DNA from 2 places in the Thalassotalea euphylliae genome. Region 2 is predicted to be linked to the other one. Evidence: riboswitches for the same ligand, from Rfam matches in the RefSeq annotation. Region 2 holds a riboswitch; the other holds the start of a gene.
What was found. Region 2 has a riboswitch for cyclic di-GMP ahead of DXX94_RS00325 (DUF3718 domain-containing protein). Riboswitches for the same ligand answer to the same signal wherever they lie in the genome.
Positions count from the first base shown of each region.

Region 1 (16,286 bases), 4.1 Mb from region 2:
CTCAAGTCCAGCTTGTTTAAGCTTACCGCTGATTTCTTGAAGTTGATGTGGTTGCCACATACCTTCGTCAGCATGCGCTGACATTGATGCTGAACCAACAGCTAAGACTGATGCCATCGAAAGCGCTTTGTAGAGCGCATTAGGCAATCGATTTTTGATCATGATTTTTCCTATTTTGTTTTTATGCGTTGGCTACTTAGGGGGATCTAGTAGCTGCTTGCGATATGACGCAAACATATTAATTAAATTGAGATAATATAACAATGTTTCCTATTGCAAAGCGCCAAGAGCTTATGAGCCTGCGAACTTATGTCTCTATATCTTTGTGCACTAATCAGTAACAGCTTGTTACTCATCAGGTAATCCACTCGCTTGCCACCAGCTTAGCAAGTATAATACGCCTCTTTGAAAACCTGATATAAGTTGAACACAATGTCTTTACCTCCATGTCCACAATGCCAATCTGAATATGTTTATCAAGATCAAAGCCTATTAATTTGCCCTGAATGTGCTTATGAGTGGGATCCTGCCGAAGTTGCAGAGGAAGAAGCGATCAAAGTAAAAGATGCAAATGGTGCATTGCTTGCCGATGGCGATAAAGTGACTGTGATTAAAGATTTGAAAATTAAAGGCAGCTCACAAGTGATTAAAATTGGTACCAAAGCGACAGTTCGCCGCGTGCTTGATAAAAAAGATCACGAGCTAGACTGCAAAGTTGATGGCGTTGGCGAAATGATGGTAACTGCGCAATTCGTTAAAAAAGCATAATTCTCCTCTTGTTTTAAAAAGGCAATAAAGCTTTACTCAGTAAGAGCTTTAATGCCAAGTACATAGCTTCAATTTACCAAGCCTTTTCTTTTGGGCATTTGTAAGTAAATGAAGCGATTCCATCATATCCCAAATTCATCTTAGCCAAGGCTTGGCATAGTTTGCTAAGCTAGCGGCTAATATATTGTTAGTTTAAGAAATTTTTATGGGTGAACTAATTAGCCAGTGGGTTGGCTTTATCAATGGCTACCTTTGGGGTAGCGTCTTAATTTATTTATTAACAGGTTGTGGTATTTGGTTTAGCTTGCGTTTGAAGCTGATTCAATTGCGCCATTTCAAGCATATGTTTAGCTTGTTAAAACTCAGCCGAAATAGCAGTGAAAATGGTATTTCGTCGTTTCAGGCGCTTTGTACGTCATTAGCCGCGCGTGTTGGTACGGGCAACTTAATGGGGGTGGCGGTCGCCATCAGTTTAGGTGGCCCAGGGGCGATTTTCTGGATGTGGCTGATTGCCTTTTTCGGTATGGCAACCGCTTATGCCGAGAGCGCGCTAGGGCAGTTGTATAAAGAGAAAGACGAAAACAATAACTTTCGCGGTGGCCCCGCCTATTATATGCGCAAAGGCATCAACAGCCCGAAACTCGCCATTACGTTTTCATTGTGCTTATTCTTTGGTTATGGCTTTGTCTTTAGCTCAGTACAAGCCAATTCTATTACCGATGCATTCCAAGGCTCGTTTGGCATTGACCCATTAATGTCAGGCATCGTTATCACCTTGCTAGCGGCCTATATTATTATTGGTGGCCTGCGTAATATCGCACGTTTTGCTGAACTAGCTGTACCATTTATGGGTGTTGCTTATGTACTCGTTGCGCTGTTTGTCATTGCCATCAATATTGAGCAAATTCCGGCTATTTTAATGCAAATTGTTGGATCCGCATTTGGCTGGCAAGAAGCAGGTGGCGGTGTGGTTGGCGCAGCCATTATTCATGGGGTTCAACGTGGTTTGTACTCGAATGAAGCGGGTATGGGTAGCTCGCCTAACGCTGCGGCTGCGGCTGAACCAATGCCTCATCACCCAGCATCACAAGGTTATATTCAATCGTTAGCGGTGTTTTTCGATACCATGGTCATTTGTACTTGTACCGCGATTATTATTTTACTAGCGGGCGATTCTCTTGATGGCGTGATGGGTATTCAGTTGACGCAGCAAGCTTTAGCATTGCAAGTGGGTAGCTGGGGCGCTGAATTTATTACGCTGGCGATTCTATTCTTTGGCTTTACTTCAATCGTCGCGAATTATGCTTACGCGGATAACAACTTAAAGTACCTGAAGTTAGATAATCCAATTGGTCGCTGGTTTTTACGCATTGGCTTTTTGGCAATGTTGGTATTTGGTTCATCAGCGTCATTGCCGCAGGTGATTGCACTTGCTGATATGGCAACCGGTTTAATGACAGTGGTTAATGTGACTGCGTTGTTCTTGTTGTCAAAAGTCGTTATTCGAATTACCAAAGACTATCAACAGCAGCTATCAAAAGGTGAATTGCCTACGTTTGAAGCCAGCGAAGAAACAGAGAAATCGCTAGGTTTAACACAGGGCGTTTGGCGAAAATAGGCGTATACTTAGCTGAATAATCAATATGGTTATTTGTTGAGGATTACTCTCAAAGTAAGATGCTTAATGTCACACTACAACCCAATTACGGGGTAGTGATATTTGAACTAGATGGGCAGCTATCCGTGCAGGATTTTATTCATGCTGCCCATAAAATTGACCCTTATATTGACCACGCTGGTGGCCTCAAAGGTGGACTGGTTTGTGTGCTAGGCTGGCCGGTTTGGGAGTCGTTTGCAGCCTTTAGCCAGCACCTTGCTTTTATTCGCAATCACCACCATCAAATAGCGAAAGTTGCCATTGTCTCCAATTCCACCTCCTTCAAACTATTTGCGCCAATTTATGGCACCAGCCTACAGTGCCAAATTAAGTGTTTTGCGATTGATGCAATCGAGTCAGGTAAAGACTGGATTCTCGCCGATTAGCCTTAAGCGTCTTTCCTAGTTGCTCTTAGGTTCCTTAGATAAGTTTGGCTAAGTTCTCTGTACTATCGACATTGCAGTAGCCAAACTGCAATGCCGCCATAAAGGCTGCATGAACGTGTTTGGCTGGTACGGTCTCACCTTCGAAAGTTAAGTCTAAAGTAACACAGGCGTCGTGTGCGACATGGCTGTCATAGCCTAAATCCACTGCTGCACGGGTAACGGCATCAATACACATGTGGCTCATTGCCCCGACAATAATCAATTGATCAATGTTGCGCTCATCGAGTAACGCTTTTAAATCGGTATCGCGAAAGCTGTTAATTTGCTGTTTCAGTACCACAGGCTCGCCATCAATTGGCGCTAGGCTTTGATGAATTTTCGCACCGTCAGAATTTGGTAAGAAAAACGGCGCTTCTTCGGTTGGAAATTCATGGCGAACATGAATCACAGGAAGTTGTTTTGCGCGAAATTGTGCCAGTAATACTTTTGCTTTTGCCGCTGCTGCTTCGGTACCTGAAAGTGCCCATTTTACCCCTTCATATGTTGGAAAATAATCGTTTTGAAAGTCGATTAATAGTAGTGCTGTATTTGCCATGTTTAGCCTCGTTTTTTGGTTTAAATACGTTTTGTTGTTTAAGTAAATGTTCAGCGGCTGCTGAATCAGTAAGGCTATTTTGAAGAAACTTTGCTAGGCTTACGCATGGCATTAATGGCATTAATCAAGGTAAAAGTGACAAATAAAGGTAGTAACAAGATAAAGCAAGTTAGCCGTCATGTTGAGCGCACTAAAACTATTAGAGTTGTGATCATCAATTACCCAGGTGCTATGCAAAGTGCCGTGTATGGTTTGCTAGAACTATTAAACTTGGCGAATAAAATTATTGCAGATGAGCAATTAGCAATGACTTTTAGCGCCCAAATAACCACACCAGAGAAGTTGAGTGCAGATGAAGAAGGCGCTTTTGATTTAACGCCTGAAGTGATTATTTTACCGCCTAATTTAGATGGCGAATATTATTTAAATGCTGGGCAGCCACTGCTCAATTTCCTGAAACAAAGCCATCAAGCGGGCTCTACATTATGCTCGGCTTGTGCTGGCGCTTTTATACTGGCGCAAACAAGCTTGTTGACCAATAGAACTGCCACCACACACTGGGGCTTAGCTGATCAGTTGCAGCGTGAATACCCGCAAATTCGCCTTAAGTCAGAAAGTATTTTGATTAACGATGGAGATATTGTCAGCGCGGGCGGGTTAATGTCTTGGCTAGATCTGGGCTTAGAGTTGGTCGGCCAATATGCCAAGCCTCACGTGATGCGGAAACTGGGCAAGTACCTGATTGTAGATACCGGAAAGCGCGAGCAGCGCTATTATCAAAGTTTTACGCCAATATTCGATCATGGCAATCAAGCAATGCTCGCGGTGCAGCACTATATTCAGGCAAACTACGACACTAAGCTTAACAATAAAGTGTTGGCTGGTGTGGCGCATACATCAGAGCGCACGTTAATACGCCAATTCACCCAAGCCACAGGCTTGAAGCCTGTTCAGTATATTCAACGTTTACGAGTGCAAAAAGCTTGCGATATGTTGGAATCTAGCGCATTGAGTTTTGAACAAATAGCGTTGTCGTTGGGCTATGAAGATGCCAGCAGTTTACGCAAAGTGTTTGTTAAAATTGTCGGCCTTGCACCGTCCGAGTTTCGGGCAAGATTTATCTAACTCTACTGTTACTGGCATATGTAACTGGCATATGTAACTGAAATATTTAATTGGAATAGTCGGCAAGTAAGCTCGCATCAACAGTGGGATAGGGTATATAATCGCGCGATTATTTTAGGTGTTGGTGGAAAAAGAAAATGAGTGTTGATGCAATTGGCTTATCAGAAGGGTTGTTAAAAGCAGTTAAGCTATGTGGTTATAAGCAATTAACCCCAATCCAGCAACAAGCAATTCCTGTTATTCGTACTGGTAGTGATGTACTGGCTAGCGCGCAGACTGGCACAGGTAAAACGGCAGCCTTTACCTTGCCAATATTGGATAAGTTAGCTCATCAAGCAACTACCGAAACACCAATATTAAAGGCGCTTATTCTAACGCCAACACGTGAGCTTGCGATTCAAGTAGGCGAAAATATTAAAGAGTACAGCCAATTTTTACCCATTAAACACGGTGTGATTTTTGGCGGTGCTGGCATGGCTGGGCAAGAAAAAGTGCTTAAAGCTGGCGTTGATATTTTAGTCGCGACACCTGGCCGTTTGCTAGAGCATTTGCAACTGCGCAACCTTTCTCTTTCTCAAGTTAAATACATGGTGCTTGACGAAGCTGATCGTATGCTCGATATGGGCTTTTTAACGGATATTGAGCGCATTAGCGAGCATATTAAGCACAAACACCAAACCTTAATGTTTAGTGCGACGTTCTCAAATAAAGTTAAAACCTTAGCGAATCAAATTCTACACACGCCAAAAACCATTGAAGTGGCGAAACAAAATACCACGTCAGGCAAAGTGAAGCAGGCCGTTTACGGGGTGTCGGAAGCGCGCAAACGCGAGTTGTTGTCAGAAATTATTGGTGTGAATAACTGGCACCAAGTCATGGTGTTTGCCGGCACACGTGAAAGTGCCAATCAACTGGCCAAAGAATTAAAGCTTGATGGTATTAAAGCGGCACTATGTCATGGTGAAAAATCACAAGGTGCGCGTAACAAGGCGTTAGAGCAATTTGTTGCTGGCGAAGTACGCGTTTTGGTGGCAACTGATGTCGCAGCTCGTGGCCTAGATATTCCTAACCTGCCGTATGTAGTGAACTTCCATTTACCATTTTTAGCAGAAGATTACGTGCACCGCGTGGGTCGTACTGGTCGTGCGGGCAAATCTGGTACTGCCATTTCATTAGTTAGCCCTAAGGATGAAAAATTCTTAGGCAATATTGAACAGCTTATTGGCCGTAAATTTGAAAAAATAGTGTTGCCGGGCTACGAAATGACAGAGTCTGAATATGATGCTAGCAAGCGCCATGTAACTGAAGCGGCTAAGAAGAACCGCTATCAAACCACACGCGATAAAAATCGTCGTGTTGCTGACAAACGCAGTGCTGGCGCTAAAAATGTTAAACACAAGTCAAAAGGTAAAGCCAGCGCAGTAAAAAAAGTGAAAAAGCGCAGATAGTACTCGCTGGGCATTTGGGGCAAGACGGGCAGAGTATAGGTGCTAGGAATAAGTGTAAGGAATAGGTGCAAAGATTAGATGCAGGAGCGCATTGAACTCTTAGTCGATATTCCCTTTGAATATCGCCATACCTGCTGGTTTTGCGGTGAGCCAAGTGATCAATTCGTTACTTTCCCTCATGCTCGCCATATTGTGTTGGCTTGTCCTCACCCTAAGTTGACCTTATCAAGTTGCCGCGAATGCCGGCAACTGGCTTATCAAGCCAAAGTCGAACACGTATGGCATTTACGCGATGAAGTCAAAGTAGGGCTGATTCGAAAGTATCGCAAAGACTTAGCGATTGGTATTAATTGGACGCCTGAAGAGCTAGCCAATGCTGGTTTTGAAGGAGGCAATTTCGAATCCTTCCAACGCAGTGCGTGGTTTATGTATGAGGTTGCTCGCGATCGCGTCAATTATCGCGGTTGGCCGTTGTCGCTTGGCGGCGAAGATATCGAACATGAAACCAATGCACTTAGTTTTGATTTTGATGGTGTTTGTTACCCATCAATTAACGAGGCGATTTCACATTTCAGCCAAAACTTTGGATTTAATCGACAGATGTTGGTTAAAACATTGGCAATAGTTGGCACAGAGCAGTTTGCCAAGGCGGTAAGGTTTTGCCGTTTGTTGGTGGCAGCAACACCGGATGAGGTTAAAGCCGCACTTGTTGAGCTAAAAGCTCAACAAGCAAAATAGCCGCACGCTGAGCGTGCTTGAACACAGTAAAAGTGGCGCAGGTAGTGCCCAAATTTATACTAAGCTCAGGCGTGGTGCCATGTTCATTTTTTTACGATAAAGCGCTTGGTCAGCTCGTTCGAAAAAGCTCTTTTCAGTGTCAGCGCGATTCATAAAAGTCGCGCCCAAGCTACACGATACTTGATACTTCTCTAAATAACCATCGGCAGCGACAGCATCGTGAATGCGGTGATAAATCACTTCTAACGATTCTTTGCCTGCACATTCAATTAGTACTACAAACTCATCACCACCAAAGCGGAATAAGCTGTCAGAATCGCGCACACTGACACGTAGTGCATCAGCGAAATGTACCAACACTTTATCCCCCACAGCATGACCATAGGTGTCGTTGATCGCTTTAAATTTATTAAGGTCGGCGACAATAAGCCCTACCTGATTGTGACTGCGATTGGCTTGATGCATCGCTCGTTTAATTTGCTCGTCAAAATAACGGCGATTACCTAGACCCGTTAAGCTGTCTTGCATCGCAAGCATTAATGCAGTGCGGTACGTTAACGCATTGTTTAACGGATTCAGGAAGTAGCGGTGTAGCTCATTGAGTATTTTTTCGTTACTACCTGACAGCGGCGTATTTAAACCATAAACTAATCGACCAAGGTGTTGACCATTTAGTGACAGATTGAAATGGCGAGAGATTTTACCGCTGCGGCTACCTCGAATACTTGCTTCAACACTTTCTGCTTTGAAGCTTAGGCCACTAAACTCAACATAACGGCTAGCCATCATCGCGAACTTGTTTAGTAGTTCGTTAAGGTCAAGCGTGGTTTGCAACTGTTCAAGCAAGGCCAAGCCAAGTTGATTGTTTTCTAAATGATTAGATTCAAATAACCTGAACGCATTAAAGTCGGAAAACTGTTGTTCTAATAAGTTGAGCGTTTGCATAAAACTACCTGCTAATACTGCGTTTGTGGTATGTCAAAAAATTGTTATACCGCTGTGTTGACTTAGTTAAAGCAAACACCGTGCCTACTCTTGGACGGACGAGTTAAGTATTTTAATTACCTGAATACTAAGGTATAAGTGAAGGGTACAAATGAAGTGTATCGGTTAACGGTATAAATTGGTGTTAGTAGAACACCTGTGAGATAAGCTTGCAGACTTGCCAATTCCCGACGACTCTCGACAAACCACAGCTTGCAAGGAGCAGATGTGATAGCTCATCTTGAAATTCTCGCCATACTCGCCTGCGCGGTATTAATTGTATTTGTCTTTCGCAAGCTTAATTTGCCTGCCATTTTGGCTTACTTAGTCGCTGGCGTGCTGGTGGGTGAGCATGGGCTAGCGTTGTCAAACGAGCATGTTGATTACGAGCATTTTGCTGAACTTGGCATTGTTTTCTTGCTATTTACCCTTGGCCTAGAATTCTCATTGCCGCGCTTATTGGCGATGCGGCATTTAGTGCTGGCTGTGGGCAGTCTGCAAGTACTGATTTCAATGGCCTTTATCATGGTTGTGTCAATGCTATTTGGCTTGTCATTTGCCGCCAGCTTCGTTGTCGGTGGTATTTTGGCGCTATCGTCTACCGCAATTGTCATTAAACAGCTAAGTGAAACTGGGGCGATGAAGCGCAAGTCCGGTCAAATTTCTGTTGCTGTACTGTTATTCCAAGACGTTGCTGTTGTTCCTTTGTTAATTATCATTCCATTACTAGCCCCACAAAACGAAGGCTCGATGTTTATCGCACTAGCATGGGCGCTGATCAAAGGTGTATTTGTTGTTGGCATTCTATTCTTTGTCGGTAAATGGTTGCTGCCACGCTTATTTAACTTAGTGGCTAAAGTGCGTACCGATGAACTCTTTGTATTGACCACCTTGTTAGTGACCTTAATGGCCGCATCGTTAACGCAGTGGTTTGGCCTATCAATGGCATTAGGTGCATTCCTGGCTGGTATGATGCTTGGCGAAAGTGAGTACAAATATCAGCTGGAAGCGGATATTCGCCCTTACCGTGATATTTTGCTCGGCTTATTCTTCGTTACTGTTGGCATGAAATTAGACATTAGTTTATTGCTGGCATCTCCCGGCACTTTATTAATGACTATGCTTGCGTTTATGTTAGCAAAAACCTTGATTGTACAATGGGCGGCGGTTCGTGCCGGCGAAGCGAAAAAAGACGCTTGGGCAACTGGTTTTATGCTGGCACAAATGGGGGAATTTGGCTTTGTCTTGGTCGCACTTGCCACGCAAGTGAATGTGTTAGCTAATGACGTTGCTTCTTTGCTACTGGGGGCAGGGGTTATCAGTATGGCGATTACCCCTTATATTATTAACAATGCCCGAAAGTGGGGACGCTGGCTAGCTAACGAAGACCCCGTAGACACTTCAGATTTAAGGGATTTGCCAGAGACTACGCAATCGCTAAAAGACCACGTGATTATTTGTGGCTTTGGCCGCATTGGTCAAACAGTGAGCCGCTTTTTAAAACAAGAGCATATCGAGTTTGTCGCAATTGATATTGATCCGCTGCGTACGCGCAAAGCCCGCGAGGCTGGTGAAAACGTATTATTCGGTTCGTCACGACAAACTGAGTTGCTGCATGCTGCACATTTGTCAGAAGCAAAGCTAGTCGTTATCGCGTTTGGTGAAGACAAACAATCAGCAGAAGTGATTCAACGCGTGCGTAGTTTGTCGCCGGAAGTGCCTATCTTGGTGAGAACACGCAATGATGATCAGTTAGAAATGCTACAAAAAGCAGGTGCCAATGAAGTGGTACCAGAGAGTTTAGAGGGGGCGCTGATGTTGGTTTCACAAGTGCTATCCTTGTCTGGCGTGCCGTTTTCTCGTGTTGTGCGCCGCGTGCAACGAGAGCGGAAAAATCACTACAACCATTTACACGGCTTCTTCCAAGGTGAACAAACCGATATGAGCCCAGAAGCTGTTGAGCGCATAGAATTTGCTCATGCGATTTTACTCACAGAAGACTCTTTTGCTAATGGGCACAGTATTGGCAGCTTAGATTTAGCTAGCAGACGCGTAAGTGTTATTGCCTTAAAGCGTGATGGCGTGGAAATTGACGAGCCCGATAATAATACCTTGTTACAAGCACAAGATACGTTAGTGCTACGCGGCAAACCTCGAAGAGTTGAACGTACAGAGCGCTACTTGCACGAAGGTGATTAAGTGGAATTTAGCAACCTAGCGCTAAAAAGCCTCTAATATCTTGCTCTTGTGCCATGGCATCATTGAAGCCGAGTTTGATCAATTCTCGGCAATAATGTTTATCAAATAGTAAATAACTTAATAAGCTCGATTCAGGATCATTTTTTACGCCAACACTTCTTAGCATCAAACGAACCCCTACCGGTAGATATTCATAATATTCGCTGGCTAGGGCGTTAAAGTCGTGGCTTGGATTAATTAAAAAGCTACCAATTTGTTGCAAGCCACTTTTTTTCGCACGAACTTTAGGGTCGATTAGTGCTAGCGTGGCATTCATTCGGTTCATTCGTTCTAGGTCACTTTGCAGTGTGTCTGAAAAAACCGAGTCAAGCATATGACCGGCGACCGTAGCTAATGTAGGCGGGTGAGGGTTGTTTTCTATTGGGTGAATTGGTTGTTTAGGTTGTTCGACGCCAATGATGAAAATACGTTTTGCCCCTAAGTGAATAGGAGGGCTAAGTGGTGACAACTGATGGATTGAGCCGTCACCATAGTGTTGGTGGCGTATTTTTACCGAAGGAAAAACTAACGGAATTGCAGCTGATGCCATCAAATGTTCGCTGTCAATTTGGCACCGTTGACTGAGTCGCTTAGCTCTGACCCATGGCTCGATAGCTCTGGCCGACTGATAAAATGTCACCGAATCACCGCTGCAATAGCTCGATGCTGTAATCGATAGCGATGATAAATAGTGATTTTTTATATTAAGGTCGATTCGCTTAAAATCGATAACCTGATTGAGCAGCTGGCGTAGTGGTGCATTGTCGAGCAAACTACGTGGCCTTTTAAGTGCATAGTCTGCCTGAAATCCAGCAGCAAAGCCTGAAAATATATTATTAAAAACGGCCGCTGTATTAGTGCGATAAATGCGGTCGCACGATAAGTTTTTCCATATCCACTCCAGCTTTTTAACACCAAGATGAAAGCAAGATGCATAACAGGCTAGTGCCGTGGTATTAATTGCCCCAGCTGATGTGCCACAAAGGATCGGAAAGGGTATGCCGTGATTGCGCGGAATAAATTTCGCGATAGCCGAGAGTACACCTACTTGGTAGGCTGCGCGTGCGCCTCCACCAGTTAAGAGTAAAGCTGTTTTACTGCCTTTATAAGTTTTCTTTGGCGTCATTAACGTTGAGCTTCCTTGCAAGTACGGCGAATCGCTAACTATTAGCTTAGCGAAAAAAAAGCCAGCGGTTAAGCTGGCTTTTTCGTTTTAGCGACATAAGAATTATCAACTAGCAAAACATTATTACTAGTGTCTACCAGTTAATAATTAACTACTAACGCGAGCGTTAGCAGCATCCACTAAAGGTTGCGATCCTGCCTGTAGAGAATTTAAATTTGCAGAAACAACTTTCTTAGATAATTTTTTAATCATCATCGAACCTGTTTTTACAGAATTTTTCGCTACGGCAAACTCCAACAAGTTCTGACCATTACATTGAATACCAGAAAAAATACTACGTACTTTTAATTTATTCGTCTTTAAAAATGAACGCATGCGTTTTTTGTCATCAGCTGCCACGTATTCACATACACTTTGTGCAATGTCATTTGCGTTGGCTTTTGGTGCAGTAACCACAGACGTCAAAGTTAAAGCTGTGATGGTAGAAACTAGTAATAATTTTTTCATTTTTAATAACCTTAAAGCTAATTGAGTGTTAGAAAAAAGAAAAAACCACTGGAACGTACCCTTTTGATGAGGTAACTCCGCTGTCATAGACGATAAATTGATGAGAATTTGCTTACGATAAAGGTGGAGACTGTTCAGTAACTGAACGTCATACTTACAACTTGAGGTAAGGGCAAGACTCCTATTTTGCCGATATTCTACGTCCTTGATAAGCTTACTTAAGCGAGCTTAACGCAGTTAATGACAATTTGACCTAATATCAACATGCAAACACTTAACAATCTGTGTTTTGTCCTTAGACCGGTGGCTTTGCGTAGCATGCTTTCACATACTTTGCCTTTTCTTTGTCACCCTAATTAGTATCAAATCCGGTAACACTTTGCAACAAAGGCGGTTAAAAAGCGCGCTTTTACTTGGGTTGTAACTGTAAGGCAGTCTAAAGAGTTAGTGATAACCGTCTATAATTATTGAAACTTATCGGGAACCTAGGACGCTCAATAATCATGGATTTTTTTGACAATATTGTGATGTTAGTTGGCTGTCTACTGATTGTTGTAGGCGTAATCATGTTCGCCATTGGTAAGAAAGAGAGTGCTAACCAGAATAACGTGGAAGGGTTTGGTATTAAGGTTAACGTGAGTAACCCTTCAATTATTTTGATAGTGCTTGGTATCGGCTTATTACTCGTCCCTCGCTTATTGCCTAGCGACGCAAAAGTAGGTGGTAGCAGTGCAGACAAACCCGCAGTAGGCCTACCAAAACCTGCCCAGCCAGACTTTAGCGGCAACAGTGAAATTACAAAAGCAGATGATTCATACGAGGACTTAGGCCATGACGAACTTAGTGGCCGTGACGAAGGTGACAGTGGTTACTTGCCAGATCAAGATAAAAGCAACGAACAGGAATTTGAACCTGTATTTGAACCTAAAAGAAAAAATCAGCCACAAATTTACTTTCCAAGTGGGCTATGGCAATTAAGCGGTTACGCTGAAAATGGCATTGATTTAACCGATAACGTAAATGGTTCTATCGATTTTAGTCCGCGCTCAAGCAATAGCGCTCAATGGGTTACTGACTTTGTTATTGTCGACGGTTGGGGCAATATGGCGCGCTATCAATACCAAGGATCGATGAGTTATCGAAATGGTGGTTACTTTATTACCATAGTAAACAGCACAGATCCTAATTTTACCGGTCAACAATCTGCCCCGATGGATTTAAAAATAGATAGCGATGGTAGGCTACATATGGGCTATCGTATTAATAATATGGATATTTTGATCCACTGGTTAGAGAACTAACGGCAGCTAATATTGCAATGCAGTCTAGTTGTGTTAAGAGCCCAAAACTTCAAACTGGAAAGTTTAATAATCAATAGCTAGCGCTCAATAATCATTGGTAAAAGCTCAGTAGTCCTAAGTTTTTGCCATCGATGAATCCGGGGAGCAGGGAGCTGTCGGCTAAGAGCTGTGAGGTAGGAATAGCGAGCCGTTATCAATTTTGCGATGAGATAACGGCTATATTTGCGGAAACGATTTAATTAGCTAATTTAGCCAAAAAACAGCTTCAAAGCGCTAAAACTGCATTTCAGGCACTTGTTCAGGTACCACTAATTCACCAGCGGTCAGCTTAACGATTTCTGCTACTGACACGCCGGGTGCGCGTTCAAGCAAATGGAATTTACCATCTTTTATTTCCAAAAAGGCCAGATCTGTTAGCACCTTTTTAATACAGCCTTTGCCAGTTAAGGGCAGGGTGCATTCAGGTAGTAACTTTGACTCACCGTGCTTTGAGGCATGGGTCATGGTGACAATAATATTATCCGCGCCAGCGACTAAATCCATCGCACCACCCATACCTTTGATCAGCTTACCGGGGATCATATAGGAGGCAATATTACCGTGAATATCTACTTCAAATGCGCCTAAAACCGTTAAATCAACATGACCGCCACGGATCATGGCAAATGATTCCGCCGAGTCAAAAATCGACGCACCAGTGATTGCGGTTACCGTTTGCTTGCCCGCGTTGATCATATCAGCGTCTAACTCATCTTCGGTGGGAAATTGCCCCATGCCGAGCAAGCCATTTTCTGATTGCAGCATCACTTCCATGCCCTCTGGCACATAGTTAGCGACTAGGGTAGGGATGCCGATACCAAGGTTAACGTAATAACCGTCTTTTAGCTCTTGCGCAACGCGCATTGCAATTTGTTCACGTGATAATGCCATGATGTGCTCCTTATGCGCTTATAAGTCAGTTGAGTGAGCTGAGTCGGTTGACTGAACAGGGCGAACAGTGCGCTGCTCAATGCGTTTTTCAAAACTGCCTTGGATCAGGCGGTCAACGTAAATTCCTGGGGTGTGGATCTGGTCAGGGTCGAGTTCGCCTGGTTCCACAATTTCTTCCACTTCCACCACAGTAATTTTGCCAGCGGTTGCTGCCATTGGGTTAAAGTTACGTGCGGTTTTACGAAATACTAAGTTGCCGTATCGATCGGCCTTCCATGCTTTAACAATGGCAAAGTCTCCTTTAATGGCTTCTTCTAAGATATAGTGGCGGCCATTAAATTCACGCTCTTCTTTGCCTTCTGCGACCGGTGTGCCATAACCTGTGGCAGTAAAAAATGCAGGAATGCCGGCGCCACCAGCGCGCATTTTTTCTGCCAAGGTGCCTTGTGGTGTTAGCTCCACTTCAAGTTCGCCTGACATCATTTGGCGTTCAAATTCCGCATTTTCACCCACATAAGAGGCGATAATTTTCTTAATTTGGCGTTCGGGTAGTAAAACCCCCAATCCAAAATCATCAACACCACAGTTATTTGAAACCACGGTTAAACCTTTAGTGCCTTTGCGTTTTATCTCGGCGATTAGGTTTTCTGGAATGCCACATAGGCCAAAACCGCCAGCAATTACGGTCATGTTATCGGTTAGATCAGCTAACGCTTCTTGGTAGCTAGCGACGACTTTATCAAATCCAGCCATAGTCAAACCTCATCATTATTGTGTCCCCATTTTCTAAAGCTTGTTGTATTTTTGTTACGTAGCTCTTGTACGTAATCTTTATCTGTAATTTTTGTATGAGTTTTTATTTTTATTGCTTGTTTATCGTCGGCTTGCTAACGCATTGGCCACTTTTGACATCGGCGGTCGCCCCAGTTTGTCACTGATAAACCAACTGATTTCAATTAATTTATCGAGATCAACGCCTGTGCTAATGCCATGGCCATTAAGCAGGTAAAGCACATCTTCGGTGGCGACGTTACCAGAAGCGCCTTCAGCATAGGGGCATCCACCGAGGCCACCGACAGAGCTGTCTACCACACTAATACCCAGTTGCAATGCGCAGTAAATATTAGCCACAGCTTGGCCATAGGTATCGTGAAAGTGGACGGCAAGTTTATTGATGGGAACCTGTTTTGTGACTTCCGTTAACATGCGCTTAACGCTGGCTGGCGTGCCAACACCAATAGTGTCGCCAAGGGAAACTTCATAGCAGCCCATCTCAACTAAGGTTTTGGCGACATTAGCGACTTTTTCAGGTGCAATCTCGCCCTCATAAGGGCAGCCAAGCACACAAGACACATAGCCTCTAACCTTGATGCCATGTGCCTGTGCGCTGGCTACCACTGGGGAAAAGCGCTCTAAGCTTTCGCTAATAGAACAGTTAATATTTTTTTGACTAAAGGCTTCTGAGGCAGCACCAAAAATCGCGACTTCTTCTACGCCTGCGGCAAGCGCAGCCTCAAAACCTTTAAAATTGGGTGTTAGGGCAGCGTAAGTGACCCCTGCTTTTTTATCTATGCCTTGGCAAACCTCAGTTGAAGTGGCCATTTGCGGTACCCATTTAGGGGAGACAAAACTGCCTGCTTCAATATAACTTAGGCCAGCATCGGTTAAGCGATTAATCAGCGCAATTTTATCGGCGCCACTAATAAGCTTAGCTTCATTTTGCAGACCATCGCGTGGTCCAACTTCGACCAGTTTTACGGCTGAGGGCATCGCCATTAGCTGTTCTCCGCGTTTGCAATTGCGGTGGCTTCAAAGCTCAGTAGCTCTGCGCCACCGTCAACCATATCGCCTGCGGTAAAAAACACATCCGTTACTGTGCCGTCACTGGGCGCTTTAATGGTATGTTCCATTTTCATCGCTTCCATGATCACCAAAGGTTGATCTTTAACAACGGAATCGCCAGCATTGACCAGCACCGCGACCATAGTGCCATTCATCGGCGCCGATAAGCCGCCCGTTTGATGCTCTGCCTCATTGTCACCCAGATCCGGTAATACCTGAGTAAAGTTAAATACGCCGTTAGGACGAAACAGACTGATTTGCTTATTTTGAGAGCGCTTATACTGAGCTTGTTGATGTTCGTTAATCGCAATTTGTGCACTGCCGCGATAACCATCAATAATAAAATCTAACTGGCTACCACAAATTTTCCCTTGGCAGTTGTGGCGCTTGTCGCCAACTTGAATGTGATAAGTGACATCACCATTGCTACTCAGTTTTTGCACGCTGCTAATTTCAAAGATTTGCTCGCCGTGTAAGGTCGAGTGGGCAAGGGTCAGCGATATTTGGCTTGGCTGATTAAGTCGCCAGCCAATCGGCTGATGCCAAGGGGAGTTTGGGTCTGTGCTTGCGGTTGCAACTTGTTGTGCGTCTTGCGCTTGTTTGAGTAACAAATACAAAGCCGCCATCGGTAATTCTTGCGA
Region 1 covers NZ_QUOT01000001.1:4,128,260-4,144,545, forward strand. The annotation lists gene DXX94_RS18090 (S46 family peptidase) at 1-117, opposite strand, end outside; gene DXX94_RS18095 (zinc ribbon domain-containing protein YjdM) at 433-768, shown strand; gene DXX94_RS18100 (alanine/glycine:cation symporter family protein) at 974-2,386, shown strand; gene DXX94_RS18105 (STAS/SEC14 domain-containing protein) at 2,446-2,811, shown strand; gene DXX94_RS18110 (cysteine hydrolase family protein) at 2,846-3,406, opposite strand; gene DXX94_RS18115 (GlxA family transcriptional regulator) at 3,512-4,531, shown strand; gene DXX94_RS18120 (DEAD/DEAH box helicase) at 4,669-5,979, shown strand; gene DXX94_RS18125 (hypothetical protein) at 6,058-6,717, shown strand; gene DXX94_RS18130 (GGDEF domain-containing protein) at 6,772-7,662, opposite strand; gene DXX94_RS18135 (monovalent cation:proton antiporter family protein) at 7,930-9,900, shown strand; gene DXX94_RS18140 (patatin-like phospholipase family protein) at 9,908-11,065, opposite strand; gene DXX94_RS18145 (DUF3718 domain-containing protein) at 11,213-11,572, opposite strand; cyclic di-GMP riboswitch class I at 11,828-11,920, opposite strand; gene DXX94_RS18150 (hypothetical protein) at 12,076-12,873, shown strand; gene DXX94_RS18155 (3-oxoacid CoA-transferase subunit B) at 13,147-13,803, opposite strand; gene DXX94_RS18160 (CoA transferase subunit A) at 13,822-14,556, opposite strand; gene DXX94_RS18165 (hydroxymethylglutaryl-CoA lyase) at 14,677-15,579, opposite strand; gene DXX94_RS18170 (acetyl/propionyl/methylcrotonyl-CoA carboxylase subunit alpha) at 15,579-16,286, opposite strand, start outside.
Region 1: it holds a riboswitch for cyclic di-GMP, as region 2 does, so the genes downstream of both, DXX94_RS18145 (DUF3718 domain-containing protein) here and DXX94_RS00325 (DUF3718 domain-containing protein) in region 2, are expected to answer to the same signal.

Region 2 (16,286 bases):
CTCTGGCGGAATATAAAAAACAACCTGATGTTGCAGATCTCCGGTTAACTGGCCAATGTAGTTAACTACTTCAATAGTGAAGCGTTTCGCCAATTCAGGTAAAGACAGGCTAAGTAGATCTGCTAACTTATGCACGCCCACTCTTTGTAATCGCACAATGATTTGTTTATCTAAATCACTATTAATTAGCTTTTGCTGTTTTAGCTGAGCAAGCAACCAAGGTTTATTATCAGAGAGCTGATCTAATTGCTGTCGTGCTAATAAACGTGCTGCATTAGGAGAATAACCCGTTGCATAGTGAAAATTAACGGCTAATGCTCTTAATTGCGCTGATAGCTCCTGCCAATAATGAGCCAGATCACGGTACAAACTAAGCATATTACTTACCCGGAGTAATAAGCCATTAGGCGGATATAACGCTATATCTGCGCTTACTGCATAAAGCCAATGAGCAATATGCTTAAGCCGCTGTGTTTCTATATCTGGTTCATATACTTTAACTTGTATATTGTCGGTCAAAGATGCTGCCGTACCAAGCCCCATGCCCAGAGTTATCCCCTGATTCTTAGCAAGTTGATTAAGTTGTAGAACCTCATTGTTTTTATCGTTAACAATAATTAATGGGGTCTGTTGATGCTCAGCCGCCTGATAAATAGTATCTAACTGTAGTTGAGGAAAGTGTAAATAAAGCCAAAGTGACATAGCTAGACAACTTGCACATGACCACCACTAGAAAATGGCAACACGTTGTTTGATGAAGAATAAGGCACAGAATTTGATGAATCCACAGCGGAGTCAGCAAAGGTTAATGCAGGCCATAAGTCACTCATATCAATGAGAAAAGGTGCAGAAGGCCAACCACGCTTGCGTTTATTTATCTTTGCTAACACTCCTTGTTGATGAGGTACTAGGGATAAACTTAAATCAAAAGGTAAGGTAACTCCCTCTAACTTTTTTTCACGTAAAATAAAGTGAAAGCTGTTGCCAACGTCACATGCAACTTGCAACCGTTTAACTTGGTGTATCGCTAACGACGCTTGGGTCCACATTACAACACTATGACAAGCACCGCTGCGTAAGCATTGTTCAGCAGCCCATAATGCTTGTTGGTGCTCATCTAAAGAGAGAACTAGCACCTGCTCAAGCTCAATCCCTTGCTCAGTAAGCATTTCTGAGCAAATAGTGCCCATGGAGGCAATAAACACGATTAAACGTTGTTCTACCGCCGCAGCCATTAATGCAGGAATTAACAAACGCAACTCGCCAATACCGCTAACACTTTGGATTTCGTTAACACCTTGCGGGAAACCACCACCTAGCTGTTGATCAAGGGGGGCAAATCCAGATGGCAAACACACTGGCGAATGAGCTTTTTTGGCATTGCCTTGCCATACTAAATCTTGGTTTTGGAGTAAGTCGATTAAATTATTCATTTCTTTTGCCTGTATATTTTTACAGTATAATAGTTAAATGATAATTTACCAATGGAAATTAGCTTGTAGACATCTAATCCATTAGCAATGTCTGCCTACAATGCAACCAATAAGCAAGTTAAAAGCTTTTAGGTACCTATGAATCTTGAATCAGCTTACTTTTGAATATTTTATTTCAGCACCACCACAAATGCTTTAAGAGCATGGCGAACTAAAACCTAGGGTGATAGTCATACTAACTGTTGAACGCGATTAGGCGATTAGGCGATTAGTAAAGAAGGTAATAAAAATAAAGAGGAAGAACATGTTAAGACTATTTACAGTCGTATTTTTACTGATAGTTGCTATTGGTTGCAGCAACAAAGCGCTTTATGAGCTTGGCCAAGGCTACCAAAAAAGTGAATGTGTTAATAACGCCCAGTCAGGTGAAGAATATCAGGCTTGTCATCAAGCAGAAAAGCCTTATCAAGAATACAAAAAAGAGAGAGAAGCCGTTGTAGGATCAACTAAGTCAGATAGTGACAAAAACTAGTTTATTAATTTTTAAATTGCTTATGTACTTAGCGCTTTTTTTAAATAGGTCTAGCACAAGGCACACTTTATTTTTTATTCACTGATTAAACAATTAAAGTCTGCTAAAAAGCTATCATAGCCAACCTGATTGTAATTTTTTGAATGTGAGTTTAAATAACCATGCAAATACGGCACTTGATAGGCGCTAACATTTTCTTTCGTGGCTAACTTTTCAGTAAGTGCGGTTACCTCAAAATGAGACTCAGATTGAGGAAAAATTAGCCTTGTTTCTACATCAGGTTCTAGCGCGCTATAGTTGCGAATTTGACCACCATAAATACCGATAACCTGCTTTATTTCCGGTAGATTATTATTAGATAGCTTTTTGTCAGGCAACAAACCCGTGTTACTCGAATGGCATGCCAGTAACCAAGCGACAGATGCACCAACGCTAAAACCTAACACTGTTAAAGGCTTTGCTTGTTCATCTTGATTTAATGAGGTTAGAAATTTAACCAGCATATCAGCGTAAGTTTCAACGCCAATATGCTGAGAAAAGTATTGGTAGGCAGCTTGCTCGTCCGTGAAATTAAGGTTTTCACCTTGGTATGGATCAAACAAGATTGTTTGTGAGCCTGTTATATCGGCAAGTGAATTAGCAAGCGCTTCAAACGCAGGTGTGCGACCGAAGATATCGCTTACCAGTACTATCGTCACCTGCATATTCCCTTAAACACGCAAAAATACCTAGCCTTATTCTTCGTCCTGCTTGTCTATTTCTTGAGCTATCTCGCGATCTATTTCGTTGGGCGCTAACTTAGGACCTTTACGCATAATTGGCATATCACCCGCATCTTGCAGCGTAAACATGGTTTTCTTATTCACGCGTTTGGCTTTTGGCGCTGTAGCTTTATTAGCAGCTTTTTTTGGCTGCGCTTTTTTCACTGGCTTTTTCTTCGGCTTAGGTTTTAAGCCTTTAAACTTGGCTTTTAAACCATCAATCTCATCAAAGCTGATGGTTTGCTGTAAAAAGCCTTCCACGTTTTTAAAGCTTAACCAGTCTTTAGGACCGACAAAGGAGATAGCGTCACCTTTGTTGCCCGCGCGACCTGTACGGCCAATGCGATGGACAAACTCTTCGGTATGCTTTGGCATATCAAAGTTGATCACATGCGAAACATTCATTAAATCTAGGCCACGCGAAGCAAGGTCTGTTGTGATCAATACTTTATGGCGACCTTTGGCAAAGCTTTCCATAATCTGGTTGCGCTTACTTTGATTTAAATCACCACTTAGGGCAATGGCGTCTATGTCCTGCTCGCTTAGCTCACCTGCCAAACGTTCAGTATCGCTGCGAGTTGCAGTGAAGATAATTAGCTGCTGAATGTCTTCGTTTTTCAGCACATGGCTCAGCATAGCTTGCTTGTGATCTAGATTATCGACGAGATAAAAACGTTTGTTGATACCTTGATGCTCAGTGTGACCGTGTTCAATCGCGATGCGCTTTGGTGATTTCAGCAAATCAGCAGCAAAGTCATTGACTTGCGCATGGTCTAAGGTAGCTGAAAACAGCAAGGTTTGGCGTTTACGGTGATCGGCTGCCTTATTTATTTTCGCTAATTGCTCAGCAAAACCTAAGTCGAGCATGCGATCGGCTTCATCGAGCACTAAAAGCTCTAAGCCTTGTAGGTAGAAATGCCCTTGGTCTAAGTGATCCGCTAATCGACCTGGAGTCGCCACAATAAAGTGAGGATCTTTACTTAAGGTTTTGACCTGATCGTTAAAGTTTTCACCACCTAAAATTAATACCGTTTTAAATTGGGTATTGGCGGTAAATAAGCGCAGTTGTCCATACACTTGTTTCGCTAATTCACGCGTAGGCGCCAAAATCAATACACGCGGATCTTTCTTTGACAAAGCGCGTTGGGTGCTGACACGTTGAATGGCTGGCAGAATAAAGGCTAAGGTTTTACCCGAGCCAGTTTTAGAAGACGCAATTAAGTCGTGACCTGCCACTGCAACCGGAATGGCTTTAGTTTGAATTTCGGTAGGTTCAGTAAACCCTTGATGTTCAATACTTTCCATTAAACGTTTATCTAAACCAAAATTGCTAAAATTCAATACTGTCTCCTAAAAATAAAATCTTGAATGACCTCATTATAGTTGCTCTGACCGCGACAACTTAACTAACAAAGTCGATGTAACTAATAAAACTAAAAATGCTGAGCTGCCACATTTATAGAACTAGCAGCTCAGCATTCAAAAAGATAATGACTACATGTTTGCGGCCATCGTAGCCTTCAAATAAACAATTAATTAACTGTTTGCTACGCGCTCAGCAATAACCGCTAACGCCATATCAATACGCGCTAATACTTTTTCTTTTGGTAAAAGCTCTAGTGTGATATCAAGCGATGGTGAGTTACCTGCGCCCGTTGCCGCAACGCGAAGTGGCATACCCACTTTACCCATGCCTAAACCAAGCTCTTCTGCTGTGCCGTTAATCGCAGCGTGAATGTCTGCTGCTACCCAGTTTTCAAGCGCAGCTAGCTTTTCTTTCACTAAAGTTAACGGCTCGGCCGCCACTGGGCGTAAGTGTTTTTTCGCCGCTGTGGCATCAAACTCGGTGAAATCTTGGTAGAAGTAGCTAGAAATTTGCGCCATTTCTTTTAGGGTCTTAACGCGATCTGCTTGTACTTTAACGATTTCAGCAAGTGCTGGCCCATTGTCAGTACTAATACCTTGGTCAGTCATGTGCCATGCTAAGTGCTCAGCGACATATTCTGGATCCATGGTTTTCATGTAGTGCTGGTTTACCCAGATAAGCTTGTCTGTGTTAAACGCCGATGGTGCGCGGTTACAACCGGTTAAGTCGAAAAGCTCAATCATTTCATCAATTGAGAAAATTTCTTGGTCGCCGTGTGACCAACCTAAACGCACTAAGTAGTTTAATAACGCTTCTGGTAGGTAACCTTCATCGCGATATTGCATTACGCTAACAGCGCCATGACGCTTAGATAGACGTTTGCCGTCATCACCTAAGATCATCGGGATGTGCGCATACTCAGGCAAGGTTGCGCCTAACGCATTTAAGATGTTGATTTGACGCGGCGTATTGTTTACGTGATCGTCACCGCGAACCACGTGAGTTACACCCATATCCCAGTCATCAACAACAACCGTTAAGTTATACGTTGGGCTGCCGTCTGAACGTGCGATAATTAAGTCATCAAGCTCTTGGTTAGCAATCACAATCTCGCCTTTAACCAAGTCTTTGATCACCACTTCACCCTCTAATGGGTTTTTAAAGCGAATTACGTAAGGCTTATGTTCAGGCCAATCTGTGCGCTCACGCCACATGCCGTTGTACTTTTCTTTTTCACCTTTTTCACGCGCTGCTTCACGCATCGTTTCAACTTCTTCTGGTGTACAGTAACAGCGGTAAGCATTGCCAGATTCAATTAACTGCGCAATCACTTCTTTATAACGGTCAAATCGCTCAGTTTGGAAGTAAGGGCCTTTGGTCCAATCTAACTTTAACCAGTTCATACCATCCATAATGGCGTCAACCGATTCCTGAGTTGAACGCTCTAAATCGGTATCTTCGATACGTAGGATAAAGTCGCCGCCATTTTTCTTTGCATATAACCAGCTATATAAAGCAGTACGAGCACCGCCAACGTGAAGGTAACCGGTTGGGCTTGGCGCAAAACGCGTAGTTAAAGTCATAAGTAATTCACCAACTAATTGAGCGAACAGACAAAGCGCGGTTTGCCTATTCGTTATTCTTAAAAAATTGCGCGCTATTTTATCAGCGCTATGCCTTATATAACAGCCTTATATACTAGCTTTTATTGTGGTGAATACTGTTTAAGTGCTAAGAAAAGTATGTAAAACCAACACATTGCCGAATATTCCCGCAAACCATCTAAAATGCTGGCGATTTTCATAAAAATCGACTTTTATGTGTTGACAGTAAATCAAAGCTCCCTATAATACGCCCCCACAGAGACGGACGGTTAGCTCAGTTGGGAGAGCACCGCCCTTACAAGGCGGGGGTCACTGGTTCAAGCCCAGTACCGTCCACCACTTCTCACATCAGGTTTTAAGTGTTAGGTCTCAATCACTTTATTACTCAGTGACTAAATAAGTAAATAATGACCCGGACGGTTAGCTCAGTTGGGAGAGCACCGCCCTTACAAGGCGGGGGTCACTGGTTCAAGCCCAGTACCGTCCACCACTTCTTTTGAGAAACGAGTGGCTAAACAAAGATAACTCAATAACCCGGACGGTTAGCTCAGTTGGGAGAGCACCGCCCTTACAAGGCGGGGGTCACTGGTTCAAGCCCAGTACCGTCCACCACTTCTTTTGAGAAACGAGTGGCTAAACAAAGATAATTCAACGACCCGGACGGTTAGCTCAGTTGGGAGAGCACCGCCCTTACAAGGCGGGGGTCACTGGTTCAAGCCCAGTATCGTCCACCACTTCTTTTGAGAAACGAGTGGCTAAACAAAGATAACTCAACGACCCGGACGGTTAGCTCAGTTGGGAGAGCACCGCCCTTACAAGGCGGGGGTCACTGGTTCAAGCCCAGTACCGTCCACCACTTCTTAAAGTTATATCCTCTTAATTTATCCATTTATTCGTTTATCCCTTAATCTAGTCCTGTAAGTTTTATTCCTTTAAATACTGGTAAGCAAAGAGAACTCTTTACTCTTTAAAACCTATACCAATGCATTAGTTCAAGCCCTGCACTTTCAGCTGCTTTTAATTTTCTTCTTAATGCTTTACTTTGTTCTAAAAACACTTTGTACGGTTTGCCAACACACTACGCTATTACGTTACCAACACTAATAGCCCTCTAGCTAAGGACTTAAACGCACAGAAACCATTCTAATTTTGTACGCGATCGTCAAAACTAAATGAGTTGTCACGCGCTCTTATTCCATAATAAATTCTGTTTTCCAAACTTCATTTATTACGACTCGTAATTACTTCTGTCTATTCATCAAAACTTGCTTCAAATTACTCGCCCAAATATGTGCTATCGTTATTTTTTAATGACTTTATTTTGATTAAATAAAATGTGTGGTTAGGTAGACTTCCCATCTCTACCTAGTAGTTGTAAGGGACACTTACGTATAGGAAATATCCAATGGCTACAATCACATTAACCGAAGAACAGCGCAAAGCAATTAAGCAGGATTTTGAAAACCAAGTAGAAATGCTGAGTGACGAAGAAGTTGAGGTACTCGCAAGTAAGATCAATGACAAGGTCAATATTCCCTTCGTTAGAGAGAAAAAGGAACAAATGATCTTAGTCAAAACGGTGAAAAAATTTGATCGCCTGCTCTATAGAAACTTGCCAAATGAGTTGTACGGTTTAGTTAAAGACTCACAAGACGGCATCTCTGATGACGAAGCCAAAGAGCTTGAAGCTACCTTAACCGAAAGACTTAACAAGAAGTTTGATATTCCCTACATCCCAGAAATCATAGAAGCTAAAATTTTTAAGTTATTAGTTGGCTTCATTGTGAGTGCGATGAGAAAAAACTTCAGCATTCTTCACCAAGCTTGATCACTATCGATACTATGGAAGGTTAACAACTATAGCCTTGTTACTAAAAAGCCTTCCATAGCGTAAAGTTCGCCCTTACTTTTAGAGTACTCCTTTATTTGTTCCCAAATGCTGAGTAAACACCATATCTCGCTTAGTAAATGGCTAGTTTAAGTCTATAATGCCAGATAATTATTCAAAGATTATCAAATAGTATTAAACAATATGCTAGTAGACGATTTACAAGTTGTACTAAAAGTTGCTGAATTTCAAAGTATTAAACAGGCTGCCGACAGTTTAGATATCCGCGTAGCGACTGCAAGTACAGCAGTTAAACGAGTAGAAAAACATTACGGCATTGAACTGTTCGTGCGCTCGACAAGACAATTGCGTTTATCTTCCGCCGGTGAAAAATATATTCCGCGTATCGAACAAGCGGTAATAACCCTAAATCAAATAGGTCAAAGCGCTCAGGATGAACTCAATCTCGTTGATGGCGAATTACGCCTTGCTGTGCCTTCAGATTTGGGTCGTAATATCTTACTGCCGTGGTTAGATGAGTTTATTGAGGAACACCTAAAACTCAGCATTAAACTAAATATCGGGGATCGAAACACAGACTTTTATCGCGATCCAGTAGACGTTGCCCTACGTTACGGCGTGCCAAAAGATTCAAACATGTTTGGTTTTAAAATATGTGACGTGCCACGAATATTATGTGCAGCCCCGTCATATCTCAACAAAGTTACACCACCTAAGCACCCTAACGATCTAACGAAACTAAATGGTTTGTGCTACCAAATTCGAGATTTAGTTAACAATACATGGGAGTTTTCTAAAGGTGACGAGACCTTTAAAGTTAAAGTCCCTAGTAACCGTGTTGTCAATGACGCCGAAATAGTTAGACGCTGGTGTGTAGCAGGTTATGGCGTTGCGACGAAATCGGTGTTAGATATGTCGACCGATTTACTTACTGGTCGAGTAGTCAATTTAATGCCTGAATATTCTCCAAGCCCTAAAGAGCTTTGGCTGATCTGCCCTTCTCGCCAATTAATTACACCTGCAGTGCGTTTACTTCGTGACCACATTACCCAGCGATGCCAGCAATTACTTGACGAATTGCGCAGTTCTGGCCATCTCGTATAACCAACTATCGCCAACTTAGCTAGGTTTGAAATATTTAAAAAATAATTTTTGACCAATTACACAATAGTGCCAATTTAAATCAAAGATTACGTTGGCACTAACCAATTTTATACATTACTATATTAGTAATATCTAATTTAGACTTTTCTAATTTATATTTTCCTAACATAGTTATTTCTAACAATAGAAACCACTAATATGAAACTTTGGTATGAAAATGAACCCTGAACAATTGCACCAACAAGTTACTCTTGCAAGTAGCTATTTAAAACGTTTAAGTCATCCCGTCAGGTTGCTGGTGCTATGTACGCTGGTAGAAGGTGAACGTTCAGTTAGCGAGCTCAGTGAGTTAAGTGAACTTACCAATGTTAGCCAATCCGCTCTTTCACAGCACCTCGCGGTACTACGCGAACATGGTTTAGTGAGCACAAGACGTGAATCTCAAACCATTTTCTATTCACTAGCAGATAAACACTGCATCAAAATAATTGATGTGCTCCACGAAATTTTTTGTCCTACAAGCGAATGAGTAACTTTATGAAAATGACACCAGCAGGCCTTGTCGACCAAGCTCGCCAAGCAATCAATGAAATTAGTATTGAGCAATGGCAACAAAATGCAGAAGACTTTCTAGTCATCGATGTTAGAGATGTAAACGAGCTAGACAAAGGACAATTACCAGGCGCCAGTCATATTTCTAGAGGTCTATTGGAATTTCAAATCTTGAATCATCCAAAACTTATTAAGTTAAACGATATAGAAAAAGCAGCAGCAAATATTTTACTTTATTGCCAGTCAGGTGGGCGCTCAGCGCTTGCTGCTCAATCACTTATGAATATGGGCTTTAACAATGTAACTTCACTTGCGGGAGGCTATAACGAATGGTTGAAATTAACAGCCAAGTAATCGTCAGCGCTCTTTCTGGTGGTGCACTCATTGGTTTAAGCGCCGTTTTAATGATGCTGCTATTTGGAAAAATAGCTGGAATTAGCGGTGCATTTGGTCAACTGATAACGATTAGCAAAGGCTCATTGAAAACGGCCGCATCAAGCTGGCAGTTCTACTTTCTTATTGGTTTGGCACTTGGTGGCTGGCTGTATAGTAAAGCTTTCGGTATTAACTTCGACATGCGAGAAAATTTCTCCACTAGCTTGCTTATTCTTTCAGGAATATTGGTCGGTTTTGGTACACAACTTGGCAACGGTTGTACCAGCGGTCACGGCGTTTGTGGCATCGCCCGATTATCGATACGTTCTATCCTAGCCACTTGTCTGTTTATGGGAAGCTCAATAGTTACCGTGTACTTAGTTAAGCTCTAAATGGACACTTAACTAGAAAAATACTACTAAAAATATTTGATTTGGAAGCAGCAGAATGAAACCGATCATTGCACTAAGTATTGGAGTCTTATTTGGCTTTGGTTTAACCCTGGCACAAATGACCAACCCACTAGCCGTTATTCGCTTTTTAGATATCACAGGAAAATGGGATATTCGACTTGCCTTTGTTATGTGTGCGGCACTACTTGTTACGTTAGTTGGCTATCGTATTTTATTCAGTAAACTCGATAAGCCTTTGCTATCGCTTAAATTTCGTTTACCCAATAAAAGTAACATCGACAGTCAACTTATCATAGGTTCAATAATGTTCGGCGTGGGTTGGGGGTTAAGTGGTTACTGTCCAGGGCCAGCGATAGCAGGAATCACAATTAACCCAAGAGAAAGCCTCATTTTTATACTGGCCATGTTCGTCGGCGTTAAAGCTCATCACCTCAGCGTTGAAACTCAGCGTAAAGTTAAAATAGCCCAGTAGTCACATAGCTAAATTCCCAAATGCAAATACGCGGCAGAACTCTAGGCATAAAAAAAGCGAGTATTGAGCTCGCTTTTTTTAGAATCTTTTTTTTGATATTAGCCGTTTACACGCTTGTTAGCAGCTTCAATCAAAGTAGCGTCAGTAATTGATGCCATTGTACCTTTTACTTTTGATTTTGGTAACTTGCTAATCATTAAAGCACCTGTTTTTACAGCATTCTTTGATGAAGCAAATTCTAATAGGTTTTGACCGTTACACTGAACACCGTCAAATACTGAACGAATTTTAAGGTTATTACTTTTTAGGAAAGAACGTAAACGCTTTTTGTTATCTGCTGACACATACTCACATAGGCTTTGAGCAACGTCTGAAGCGTTTGCCGCTGGAGTAACAGATACAGAAGAGATTAACGCGATTGCAGGAACTAGCAATAATTTTTTCATGGATTAAAAACCTTTACACAACAAGTCAAAAATATAAGTAAGTACTTGAAACGCACAAAAGGTCCCTGCTGCATTAGGTAGTACCGCTGTCGTAGTAGTTTATTCAACAAAAAAGCCTTTTAAATAAAAACCTTAGACCGATAACTTTGCGTAGCACCCTTTCAGATACCTTGCCGTTTCTTGCGGCGCGCAATTATACGCAAGGTAGTTTATTTAGCAAGCAGTTTTTTACATATTTTTACTGTTTTATCTCAATGTTTTACCAAAAAACTTGTCTACTTTTCACTCAACCTCATGAGTTTATTAGCAATGCAGCATTTTGACCCCTGTGATAAAATGCGAAAAATTTTTTATATCGCTGATAAAAATATGGCAAACGTCTACTTAGTTGAAATTGATCAACAACCTATCGAACTCTATAAACTCCTAAAAATTGCCGATTTAGTGTCTGGTGGTGGCGAAGCAAAAGTATTGATCGCAGAAGGTTACGTGTTGCTAAATAATGAAGTGGAATTTCAAAAGCGTAAAAAAGTTTACGATGGTGATTATATCCAACTGGGCGATAACATCATTGAAGTGCAATATGTTGCGCCTGAGTATGAACCACAGTTAGTTGAATCTGCTTTGCAAGAAAATGAGCTAGCAGAAAGCGAGCAAAAAACCAGCGACGGAGATGAACCATTTGCCTATCAAAATAACGAGCCTAAACCACACCAAGCAGTAACTAAACAGCAAGCATCTAGCAATAAAAAAGGCGGCGACAAATCAAAAGCACCTAAATCAAAAGCAACTAAACCAAAAAGTTCCGCTAACAATAAAGGGAATAAGAAAAAAGCAGCGAAAGAGCCAGACCAAAAAACGGATAAAAACTCAGGGAAAAGGCGCGCTATTTCGTTTTAACACGCCAACTATTTAAAGCTCCAATGGGCTAGGCTTAAATTGCAAAATAAGCTATTTAAGCTTTTTCTCCCAAAATTCGGCTTTGCCCATTGCAGGATCTAACTCATAGCCAGTAAAGCCAAACTTTTCATAGGCATTCATCGCCACTTTATTGCCTGAAAGTACTTCGAGTGTCACTTTGCTACAGCCTTTTTCTCTGGCAAGTGTTTCAACCGCAGCCAATAATTTTTGGCTTAAGCCTAAACCACGAAATTCGCTATTTACCGCCATATCGTGAATATTAAGGATAGGCTTGCAAGCAAAGGTAGAGAAGCTTTCAATACAGTTGGCTAAGCCCGCTGGCTGGTCATCCACATAGGCGATCAAGCTGGTCATAAAGTTGCGCTGTTGCAATGCTGCCGCCAAATTTTGCTTAGTATCCGGTGATAACGCTTCACCCCCCCCCATGGGGTCTTGAGCATATTGATCTAGTAATGCTATCAGCTCTGCCATTTGCTGTGCGTTGTGATAATCGACCTTACATATTTCGATTGTCATAAATTTCTATTTAAAAACAGTAATATTATCGCAAATAAGCTACCTGCTTAGCACAGATTGTCAACCCTTCACTAGGCTAACTCAGCGACTAAACCAACTGCTAACCTTGCAAATGCTTGGCGTGAAATATTAAATGGTCATCAATAAAGCTGGCGATAAAGTAATAACTGTGATCGTAGCCCGGCTGCATACGCAAGGTTAACTTGGAGCCATGTTGTTCAGCCGCAGCACTTAGTGCCTCAGGCATTAGCTGTTCAGTTAAAAACTGATCGGCATCACCTTGATCCACTAGCATAGGCAGTTCAGCTTTATCTTGGGTGAGTAAGTAACTGGCATCATAGTTTTGCCAAGTTGATTTATCAGTGCCTAAGTAAGCACTAAACGCTTTTTGGCCCCAAGGGCAGCGCATTGGGTTAGCAATTGGGCTGAATGCCGAAATTGAGCGATAGGCCGATTGATTTTTCAAACCTATGGTAAGTGCACCATGGCCCCCCATGCTATGCCCAGAGATTGATTTCACTGACGTAACTGGAAAGTTCGCTTCGATTAATGCTGGCAACTCTTGAGTGACGTAATCATACATTTGGTAATGTGCAGACCAAGGCGCTTGTGTGGCGTTGAGGTAAAAACCTGCCCCCTGCCCTAAATCATAGCCGTCAACATTTGCCACGTTTTCACCGCGCGGGCTGGTATCAGGGGCAACAATGGCAATGCCCAACTCTGCGGCTTTGCGAAACGCTCCGGCTTTGTGCATAAAGTTTTCATCAGTGCAAGTTAGGCCCGATAGCCAATAAAGCACAGGAACAGGGCTGTTTGCGCTTGCCTGTGGCGGCAAGTAAATAGCAAAACGCATAGCGCAATTAAGGCTGTTCGAGTCGTGCGTATATTGTTTTTGCCAACCGTTAAATACTTTGTTTTGACTGATATTTTCAATCATTTTTGATGTCCTTAGATGGAATTCTTGTAATAAAAAACTCAGAGGCTAATCGCTAACATCTGAGTTTTTAATAAATCTAAATCATATTAACCATCGATTTATATGGCTCGATTGTCCATTCACCTTCTTTATTCATCTTATTTATTCATATGAACGACCGAACGAATACTTTTCCCTTCATGCATTAAATCAAACGCGTGATTGACTTCATCTAAGCCCATGGTATGCGTAATAAACTCTTGTAAACCAAATTCGCCAGCCATGTAACGCTCAACAATTTCTGGCAACTCAGTGCGCCCTTTCACACCGCCGAATGCCGTACCACGCCATACACGGCCAGTGACTAACTGGAACGGGCGGGTAGAGATTTCTTGACCAGCACCCACCACACCAATAATCACTGACTCACCCCAGCCTTTGTGACAACACTCTAACGCTTGGCGCATCACGTTAACGTTACCGATGCATTCAAATGAATAATCAACGCCGCCATCCGTCATTTCAACAATTACTTCTTGAATTGGCTTATCAAACTCTTGCGGGTTAATCACATCAGTAGCGCCCAATTGTTTTGCCAGCTCAAATTTACTGTCGTTAATATCGACGCCAATAATGCGGCTTGCGCCCGCCATACGTGCACCAATAATCGCTGACAAACCAATACCACCTAAACCAAATATGGCCACCGTATCACCTTGTTCTACTTTGGCAGTATTCAGCACAGCGCCCATGCCAGTGGTAACACCACAGCCAAGTAAACATACTTCTTCCAGTGGTGCATCTTTATTCACTTTCGCCAATGAAATTTCAGGTAATACCGTGTATTCAGAAAAGGTTGAGCACCCCATGTAGTGATAAATTGGCTCACCATCTATGTAAAAACGTGTGGTGCCATCTGGCATTAAGCCTTTACCTTGAGTTTCACGCACCGCCTGACACAAGTTAGTTTTACCTGATTTACAGAACTTACATTCACGACATTCTGCGGTATACAGTGGAATAACGTGATCGCCAACGGCTACGCTAGTGACACCTTCACCGACCATTTCAACAATACCGCCACCTTCGTGACCTAAAATTGATGGAAAAATACCTTCCGGGTCTTCACCTGATAACGTAAAGGCATCGGTATGGCAAACGCCCGTGGCGACAATGCGCACTAACACTTCGCCCGCTTTTGGCAACTGCACATCCACCTCTTCCATTTTTAGCGGTTCGCCTGCCGCCCAAGCGACTGCGGCTTTAGATTTAATAAATTCTTGTCCAGGTTTGATATCAAGTGCCATAAGGGTTTCCTTTTAATATTTTGCTTACGCTATGTGCGAGCTAACGTGCTTTGCTAACTAAAGCTCAGTCTATATTGCATAGTATAGCTATTTCTTATTTATTAATAATCCACCTATTTCACAATTTATTTTTACGCATTTGTAATAATCAGTTAAGCTTTTGCTAAATAAACGCTAGGCGAAATCATTGATATGGCAAATTGGGAAGGAGTAAGTGAGTATGTTGCCGTGGCAGAAACAGCTAGCTTTACCTTGGCAGCCAATAAACTCTCAACCTCAGTCGCACAGGTTAGTCGACGAGTATCGGCGTTAGAAGAGCGATTAGCAGTAAAATTGCTACACAGAACCACGCGAAAAGTCACACTAAGTGAAGCTGGGCAAGTTTATTTTCAGCAATGTAAACACTTAGTGGAAGGGCTAGAAATGGCAGAGCTAGCCGTCACGCAAATGCAAACCTCCCCAAAAGGCTTAGTTAAAGTGACCGCTCCTGTCACTTATGGTGAGCAACACTTAGCACCATTGCTTAACCAGTTTTTAGCCCGTTATCCGCAAGTTAATATTGATCTTAACTTAACCAATCAACGATTAGATTTGCTGGAAGCGGGGATAGATTTAGCAGTGCGTTTGGGTCGGCTAACTGATTCCACTATGATTGCCAAACGCCTCGCCTCTCGCCAGCTTTATGTTTGTGCCAGTAAAAAATACCTTGAGCGCCATGGTGAACCCCATAGTTTATCTGAACTGGCACATCACCAGTGTTTGGTTGGCTCCGTTGAGCATTGGCGCTTTCAGGAAAACGCTAGGGAAAAATCAATTCGCGTTGCTGGCAGACTAAAATGTAACAGTGGCAACGCACTACTTGATGCGGCTAAGCAAGGACTTGGGTTAGTGCAACTGCCAGATTACTACATAAAAGACGCATTACAATCTGGTGAATTAATTGAAGTGCTGCATCAGTATCGTGACGACAAAGAAGGCATCTGGGCGCTGTATCCCAAAAATCGAAATTTATCACCTAAAGTCAGGTTGCTGATTGATTTTCTTGCCGAGCAAATTGGAAAGCCCGTAACAACACCAATAGGATAGCACCCCTAAGCTTGAAGCGGTTAATAAACAGTAATTGTCCCCTCAAGATAAGGTACGACTTTACCTGAGATAATGACTCGCTCACCTGTTAACTTATTCGTCTCTAGTCGGCATTTTAATATGCCGCCCCGTTTCGACGCTTGATAAGCAATAAGCTCAGTTTTACCCAGCTGTTCCGCCCAAAACGGTGCCAATGCCGTATGAATTGAGCCAGTCACTGGGTCTTCGTCACCGCCATTGGCTGGCCAAAAATATCGTGAGACAAAATCGTAGTCAGCTAGGTTATCGGCACTGGGCGCCGTTACCACCACATCGTATGGCGCGAGTTGTTTAATCAACGGGCTGTATTGGCTAACCGCTTTAACCTCTGCTTCCGTCTTATAAACTGCGATATAAGCTTGTTGATTCTTTAATACTTTCTCAGGCGCGAGCGATAGGCCATTAAGCAATGCATCAGGTACTTCACTAACAGGCGTTGGCATGCGGTTTGGAAAGTCCATATCAATATAACCGTCTGCACCTTGCCTAATCACCATAGCACCAACTGCAGGCGCAGAAATTGAACATTCGGTAAATTCTGGATTTTTGGAGAAGATCACCCAAGCGGATGCTAAGGTGGCATGACCGCAAAAG
Region 2 covers NZ_QUOT01000001.1:73,087-89,372, reverse strand. The annotation lists gene DXX94_RS00410 (Y-family DNA polymerase) at 1-702, opposite strand, end outside; gene imuA (translesion DNA synthesis-associated protein ImuA) at 705-1,433, opposite strand; gene DXX94_RS00400 (hypothetical protein) at 1,738-1,965, shown strand; gene DXX94_RS00395 (hypothetical protein) at 2,040-2,663, opposite strand; gene DXX94_RS00390 (DEAD/DEAH box helicase) at 2,700-4,067, opposite strand; gene gltX (glutamate--tRNA ligase) at 4,263-5,675, opposite strand; tRNA gene DXX94_RS00380 (tRNA-Val) at 5,960-6,035, shown strand; tRNA gene DXX94_RS00375 (tRNA-Val) at 6,111-6,186, shown strand; tRNA gene DXX94_RS00370 (tRNA-Val) at 6,233-6,308, shown strand; tRNA gene DXX94_RS00365 (tRNA-Val) at 6,355-6,430, shown strand; tRNA gene DXX94_RS00360 (tRNA-Val) at 6,477-6,552, shown strand; gene DXX94_RS00355 (hypothetical protein) at 7,102-7,524, shown strand; gene DXX94_RS00350 (LysR family transcriptional regulator) at 7,729-8,649, shown strand; gene DXX94_RS00345 (ArsR/SmtB family transcription factor) at 8,867-9,178, shown strand; gene DXX94_RS00340 (rhodanese-like domain-containing protein) at 9,187-9,555, shown strand; gene DXX94_RS00335 (YeeE/YedE family protein) at 9,531-9,968, shown strand; gene DXX94_RS00330 (YeeE/YedE family protein) at 10,024-10,461, shown strand; gene DXX94_RS00325 (DUF3718 domain-containing protein) at 10,560-10,907, opposite strand; cyclic di-GMP riboswitch class I at 10,981-11,092, opposite strand; gene DXX94_RS00320 (RNA-binding S4 domain-containing protein) at 11,202-11,807, shown strand; gene DXX94_RS00315 (GNAT family N-acetyltransferase) at 11,859-12,344, opposite strand; gene fghA (S-formylglutathione hydrolase) at 12,445-13,281, opposite strand; gene DXX94_RS00305 (S-(hydroxymethyl)glutathione dehydrogenase/class III alcohol dehydrogenase) at 13,419-14,567, opposite strand; gene DXX94_RS00300 (LysR family transcriptional regulator) at 14,760-15,653, shown strand; gene DXX94_RS00295 (PhzF family phenazine biosynthesis protein) at 15,674-16,286, opposite strand, start outside.